Linked DNA regions of Candidatus Pseudothioglobus singularis PS1. The protein of the gene in region 2 interacts with the protein of the main gene of each other region in a pairwise test. Links are inferred from orthologs where the notes say so. Each region holds a gene or a part of one and is shown on either strand. Other genes may lie near its edges.

Evidence for each region.
Region 1: the proteins of dnaQ (region 2) and dnaE interact in binary tests that used the Escherichia coli proteins (3 or more experiments, as listed by UniProt). The link is inferred for Candidatus Pseudothioglobus singularis PS1 from one-to-one orthologs.

What each region holds. Positions count from the first base shown.
Region 1 is NZ_CP006911.1:448,552-452,889, reverse strand. What follows is about bases 61-4,069. They hold dnaE (DNA polymerase III subunit alpha), read right to left. Parts: upstream 3,672-4,069; coding sequence 261-3,671; downstream 61-260. Other genes in these bases: trpE (anthranilate synthase component I), read right to left, coding at 3,786-4,069. Outside these bases: more of trpE, read right to left, coding at 4,070-4,338. UniProt on the Escherichia coli protein: DNA polymerase III is a complex, multichain enzyme responsible for most of the replicative synthesis in bacteria. This DNA polymerase also exhibits 3' to 5' exonuclease activity. The alpha chain is the DNA polymerase catalytic subunit.
Region 2 is NZ_CP006911.1:583,886-586,988, reverse strand. Bases 83-2,856 are described here. They hold dnaQ (DNA polymerase III subunit epsilon), read left to right. Parts: upstream 83-1,019; coding sequence 1,020-1,694; downstream 1,695-2,856. Other genes in these bases: W908_RS02960 (DMT family transporter), read left to right, coding at 2,274-2,856; rpoZ (DNA-directed RNA polymerase subunit omega), read right to left, coding at 622-966; acs (acetate--CoA ligase), read right to left, coding at 83-484. Outside these bases: more of acs, read right to left, coding at 1-82; more of W908_RS02960, read left to right, coding at 2,857-3,103. UniProt on the Escherichia coli protein: DNA polymerase III is a complex, multichain enzyme responsible for most of the replicative synthesis in bacteria. The epsilon subunit contain the editing function and is a proofreading 3'-5' exonuclease.

The DNA.
Region 1 (4,338 bases), 140 kb from region 2 along the record:
TTCAACTTTATTTAGAAAGTCTGTAAATTAACGAATCGCGGATAACTTTTGAAGTTTAGCCCTTTAATATAGGGGCTTAGAGGATATTTCAATCCACTCTTATTAAAAATTATAAGTAACCAATATTTTATTTTTTGACTGAATTTTGCCCTCAATATAATAGTATTGAATTGGTATTAAATAGTGTAATAATTCGATTAATATTAAGACTTTAAGGGTCATCTCAAGGGTTAAAAAACTATTATGTCTGATAGTTACTTTTAATAGTTAATCTTGTATTTCCCGTGCCCTAATTTTTTTTCAATTGAATCTAGCAATTCTCGATCCAGTGATACATCAAACTCCTCTGATAATGGTATTCTTCCTGAAGATTGTTCTGATTCGTACTCTATAATCACTGGGCAAGATCCATGATATTCTTTTAGCAAACTACATAACTCTATATAGTCATTTTTATTTTTTTGACTCAGATGAATTTTTAAATATTTTGCAAATTTTAATTGAACTTTATCTACTGAATCTACTCTGTCTACAACAACTTGCCACTGTTCTCTAAAATCTTTATTGACTTTTCCAGAAATGACCACCACCTCGTCTAAAACTAATTTTTCACTAGTTTGCGCTAACTTTTGAGAAAAAATTGCTGCATTTATCTTTCTTTCTGAATCTTCAATAGTTATGCTAGCCATCTGTCCTTTTCTTGTATTTCTGTAAACAATGTCAGATATAAGAGATAGTATTCTTACATCTCGATTATTTCTAAACACAATGTCTTTTGGTAACGTGCAAACAATTGACTTTAAGTCTGCTTTATACCAGTCAGTAGGATGTCGATCTAAATAGTAACCCATGACCTTTTTTTCATACATCATAATATTTTTAAAAGATAAAAAATCACCTTTTATGTATTTCTTTTCATACTCAATATGACTATCAACATCAGAAAAAAGACTACTTTGGCCTTTTGATAGATCACTTTGTCTTTGCTCTGCTTGTCTGACCGCACTTGGATAAGTTGATATTAAAGTAGCTCTTTTAATATCAAAGATATCAAATGCACCAGCATAAATAAGCGCTTCAATAGCCCTGCGGTTTAAATATTTTTTCTGTATTCGAAAGCAAAAATCAAAAATATCTAAATAGTCACCATTTTGTTCTCTTTCAAGGACAATTTCATTTACCAGCGCCTCACCAACCCCTTTGATTGCTCCAAGACCATAAACAATTGTTTTATTATCATTTATACTAAATTCATACTCTGATTGATTGATATCTGGAGAAATAACTTTAACTCCTTTTTTCTTTGACTCTCCAACTGTAAAAGCAACTCGATCAGTATCATCCATAACGCCGGACAAAACAGCGGCCATAAATGGCGCTGGAAAGTGAGCCTTAAGCCATGCCGTCTGATATGAAATATAGGCGTAGGCTACCGAATGGGATTTATTGAACCCATAACCAGAGAACTTATCAATAAGATCAAATATTTCATTTGCTTTTTTCTCATCAATATTTTTCTTAGAGGCGCCGTTTACAAATACTTCACGCTGCTGAGCCATCTCCTCAACCTTCTTTTTACCCATTGCACGTCTTAAGATATCTGCACCACCTAAAGAGTATCCAGCCATAATTTGAGCAGATTTCATAACCTGCTCTTGATATAAAAATACACCATTAGTTGGCTTTAGAATTTCTTCAAGCATTTGGTGTGGGTACCTCACCTTTGCACCATGCTTTACTTGAATATAATCATCAACCATACCCGCATCAAGAGGCCCAGGCCTATATAACGCTAACATGGCTACAATATCTTCAAAACAGTCCGCCTTAAGTTTTTTTAAATAACCACGCATTCCTTCAGACTCTAGCTGAAAAACACCTGTTGTATCACAATCTTGAAGAAGCTTAAATACTTTAGGATCATCCAGTTTCAGTTTATCAATATCAATTAATTCCTTACTAAGGCCTTTTTTGGCTATGATCTTTACTGCCTTATCCATGACAGTTAAATTTGATAGACCTAGAAAGTCAAACTTGACTAATCCTACAGCCTCAACATCATCTTTATCAAATTGTGAGACCACTACATCTGATTCATCAGAACCTTTATAGATTGGACAGAAGTCACTAATCTTACTTGGCGCAATAACCACGCCTCCAGCATGAGTCCCAACATTTCTAATAATTCCTTCAAGGTCTTGTGACAAGTCTATCAAGGTTGATACACTTTCTTCTGAATCATATCTAGATTTTAGTTCTACGGAATCCACGAGGGCTTTATCCAAGGTCATTTTTAACTCATTTGGAATCATTTTTGATATTTGATCGCTAAATCCATAAGGATGGCCAAGCACTCTTCCAACATCCCTAACAACTCCTTTTGCAGCCATAGTTCCATAAGTAATTATTTGAGAAACTTTTTCAGATCCATATTTTTCAGCAACGTACGCAATAACTTCATCACGCCTATCTGTACAAAAATCTATATCAAAATCTGGCATAGAAATACGCTCAGGATTTAAAAAACGTTCGAATAAAAGATCATGCTCAATTGGATCAACATTTGTAATTGAAAGGGCCCATGCAACAAGAGATCCAGCTCCAGAGCCTCGCCCCGGACCCACAGGAATGCCATTTTCTTTTGCCCATCTGATGAAATCAGAAACAATTAAAAAATAACCTGGAAAGTCCATTTCTAATATTACTGAAAGTTCAAAATTTAATCTTTCAATATAAAATTTTTTATTCACTTCAAGGTCTTTAAGTCTAACTTCAAGACCTTTTTTTGACTCTTGACTAAAAAAATCAGCAATTGACATACCCTCTGGTGTTGGAAAAAGTGGAAGATAGTTCTTCTCAAAAAGTTCAAAATGAAGATTACAACGCTTTGCAATTTCAGAGCTATTTTTAATAACTTGAGGGTAATCCTCAAACAACAACAACATTTCTTCAGAAGTTTTCAAATATTGGTGGTTACTAAAGTTTTTAGATCTTCTTGCATCATCTAATAATCCACCTTCCGCAATACAAATTCTAGCTTCGTGAGCTTCGAAGTCATTTTGATCTATAAACTGGACATCATTAGTCGCTACAATTGGAACCTCTACTTCTAATCCTAAATCAATTATTAGGTTAAGTAAGCTTTCATCCAATGGCCTTTCAGTTCTCTGAACTGACATGTAGTAGCGATCCTTAAAAACAGACTTCCACTTCAAAGCTGTTTTTTTTGCAATCTCAAAATTATTAGATAACAGATATTTTGAAATGTCTGAAGAGGCAGGAGATGCAATCATTAATAAGCCTTTCTGATGAGTTATCAGTTGCTCTTCTGTAACACTTACAATAGAAATGCCTTGTTCATTCAAATAGGCTTTTGAAATAAGCTCAGAAAGGTTCAAGTATCCTTCATGATTCTGGCAAAGCAAAAGAACATCATAATGACCCTCTTCATAAGACAATGAAATCTTTGCTCCAATGATTGGCTTTATTCCAGCATTAATAGCTTTTTGATAAAATTTAATTGCTGAAAAAAGACTCATATCATCTGTAAGTGCGACACTTTTCATACCTAAATCTTTCACACTATCAATCAGATTTGATATGCGAACTAAACTATTCTTTACAGAATATTCGCTTTGGCATTGAAGATGAACAAAATCCACAGAATTCATTTAAAAAAAATATGGTAATTAAAATCATATTTTACAAACAATTTTATATTTCGCCTTTGGCTTTTTATAAAATTATTTAAATTAGACTATATAGAGGAAAATACTTAAGTAAACCTATATATTTTGTGCAGCCTTTATTAGGGCTTGAGCCTTATCCATTGTTTCTTGCCATTCCATCTCAGGTATTGAGTCATAAACAATTCCTGCGCCAGCTTGGACATAAAGAACCTCATCCTTAATTACAGCTGTTCTAATGGCAATGGCAAGATCCATACCACCATGCCAAGAAAGATTTCCTATGGCACCAGAATAGATATTTCTTTTTAAGGTCTCTACTTCATCAATTATCTCCATCGCCCTAACCTTTGGAGCACCACTTAGAGTGCCTGCTGGAAAAGTAGCCTTTAAGACATCAATTGAACTCATATCTTCTTTTAACTCGCACTCAACATTTGAGACTATATGCATGACGTGAGAATAGCGCTCAATGAACATTTTATCCGTCAAATTCACACTCCCAGTTTTGGCAATTCGCCCTAAATCATTCCGGCCTAAATCAATCAGCATTAAGTGCTCAGCAATTTCTTTATCATCCGACAAGAGATCTTTTTCATTTTCAAGATCTTCTTTAATATTCTTACCTCTTGAGCGAGTTCCAGCTATTGGT
Region 2 (3,103 bases):
GTGAGAAGCCACCAAAAACAACAGAATGAATAGCTCCAAGCCTTGCACATGCAAGCATTGCAACGGTTGCTTCAATAATCATTGGCATATAAAGGCAAATACGATCACCCTTCTCAACACCGAGATCTCTCATTCCATTTGAAAATTTACAAACCATTTCATGGAGCTCTTTGTAAGTGACAGACTGACTTGAATCTGGATCATCCCCTTCCCAAATAATCGCTACCTGATTTGCCCTTTCAGGAAGATGACGATCAAGGCAGTTATATGAAACATTAAGAGTGGCGCCCTCAAACCAAGCAATTTTTCCTTTAGAAAAATCAACATCAGAAACTTTATCCCACTTTTTATCCCAACTAATAAACTGATCTGCCTGATCTGCCCAAAATTCATCAGGCTGAGACATTGACTGTTCGTACATCGATTCATATTTTTGAGCATCAATTAAAGGCTTTCTATTACTTTGCATGATTGGGTATTTCATTTAAAACCTCGAGTTATATTTCTTAAAAAATTCATGTTACCAAAGTCAGTGATTGGAATGATATAAAAATATCTATAAATCAAGCAAAAAAAAATGACGCAAGAGCGTCATTTTTTCTTTAAAAAATTTAATGGTGTTTATTCATCTTCATCTTTAACAGCTAAATCATCAGTCGCAACCTCAGAATCGAGCGAAGCCTCTGACAGCTCTTCTTTAACTTCACTCATCTTAGCTTGATCTGCAAGCTTTTCCTGTGCGTTAAGCTCTTCTTCAATTGCATACTCTTCTGTCAGAATTGAGGCATTAATTAATCCAGCCTCAATTTCTCTTAAAGCCAAAACAGTTGGTTTATCTTTTCCAACGTCTAAGGTTGTTCTAAAACCACCAGAATTTAATTGGTGAGCGCGCTTAGCAGCCACTAAAACCAATTCAAATCTATTCTGTACCTTATCTAAACAATCTTCTACTGTTACTCTTGCCATAATCTTTGTTAACCCTTAAAGGTGAATGCTAAAATGCAGTATTTTACTTTATTATGCAAAATATGGAAAGGCTTATTGTGCTTGATACAGAGACAACTGGAATTAATCCAAAAGAGGGTCATCGCATTATTGAAGTTGGAGCTGTACAAATTGAAAATAGAGAAGTCTCTAATATTGAATTTCACAAATATATTCAACCTAATCGAACTGTTGGTGACTCCGTTAATATTCATGGAATTACAGATAAATTTCTAATCAATAAGCCTCAATTTAATCAAATCTCAGATGATTTATTATCCTTTATCGAAGGGGCAACATTGATTATTCATAATGCACCATTTGACTTGGGCTTTCTTGACAACGAACTTAAACTTAATGGCATAAAGAAAAAGATACAAGACTTATGTCCAGTTATTGATACTCTTGAATTATCAAAAAAACAAAGGCCTGGCACAATGCATAATTTAGACGCCCTTTGCCGTCGATTTGGTGTTGATACAAGCGAAAGAACTAGACATGGGGCTCTATTAGATGCTCAGATTCTTGCTCAAGTTTATATTGCAATGACTGGCGGTCAGTCCAATTTATTTCAAGAAACCCAAAGCAATGTATCCGAGTTAACTGACCCTTCACTCATCAAAAAAAATATTGCAAATAGTGAAAAAATTAAGGTTATTTTGGCCAATAAAGATGAAACAGAACTTCATAATAACTATTTTAATAATTAAATAAAATGATCTAATAAATCAAGCTTAATTAAGCATTGACTAAGAAGACTATGACAGTATAATTACACACCTTCGGAGTGTAGCGCAGTCTGGTAGCGTATCTGGTTTGGGACCAGGTGGTCGGGGGTTCAAATCCCTCCACTCCGACCAAAATTAATTTTTAAAGTGCAAGCCTAAACTTTATTAAAGCAAAGTTATGCGCCCATAGCTCAGCTGGATAGAGCAACGGCCTTCTAAGCCGTAGGTCATACGTTCGAATCGTATTGGGCGCGCCACTTTTTTTTTATGGCGGGAATAGCTCAGTTGGTAGAGCCCCGGATTGTGATTCCGGTTGTCGCGGGTTCGAGCCCCGTTTCTCGCCCCACTTCCTATTAGGGTTTTAGCCTAATACTCAACTAAAAATAAGTCAAAAAGTCCTTTTGTGTGATCTTTTGCGTGTCATAAAGAGCTTTTTTTTGGAGAAGTTTTATGACTTACTTTTTAATGGTGAATAAGATTTAATTCCCAATTAAATTAGGTATATAATCACTCAAAATTGACTCCACACTTAAACAAGAGCCTTAAATTTGGAGGTTTAAAATGAGTAACGATAAACAGGGAATTTTTTTTATCTTGTTAGGAATGTTTTTCTTCAGCATTCAGGACGTTTTAGTTCGTCAGCTTGCCGATTATGCTTCTTTGACTCAAATAATGTTTATTCGTGGAATGGTTGGCAGCATCATACTTATTATTTTTCTTAAATTAACTAAGCGTCGTATCGACTTCAGTTCATCGTTTCCAATTCTTGCCATCACTAGAGTCTTACTATTTTTTATAGGTTTTTTATGTTTCTATTTTGCGTTGGCAAAAATGGAGTTTGCAGAGGCAACGAGCTTATTCTTTGTGACGCCATTATTTATAACAATATTATCAAAGTTTATGTTCAAGTCAGAAGTTGGTTTCTACCGTATTTGTGCCATTATTGTCGGTTTTATTGGTGTTTTACTTATTGTTAAACCAAGCCCTACAGGATTTAATTACTTTACTTTACTGCCTATAATTACTGCTTTTACATACTCAGTATCAATGATGCTTGCTAAATATACAAGCGAAAAAGATAGCGTTTTCCAACAGATGCTTCATCTATATGGAGGAAGTGTTGTACTTGCTTTTGGTGCTTGGTTGATAATTCCGTTAATCGAATTTGAACCCTCTCAGGCTAAAAACCTAGAATACCTTATAAGAGATTGGTCAATTTACAACAATTCAGTGCTTGTAATGCTTCTTAGTATTGCAGCTGTTGGAAGTGCTGGAATGCTTCTACTTACATCTGCATACCGAATTGGCTCACCCCCAGTTATTGCACCTTTTGAGTATATTATGTTAATATTTGCTATTGGAAGTGGTTACTTTATTTTTAGCGAGATACC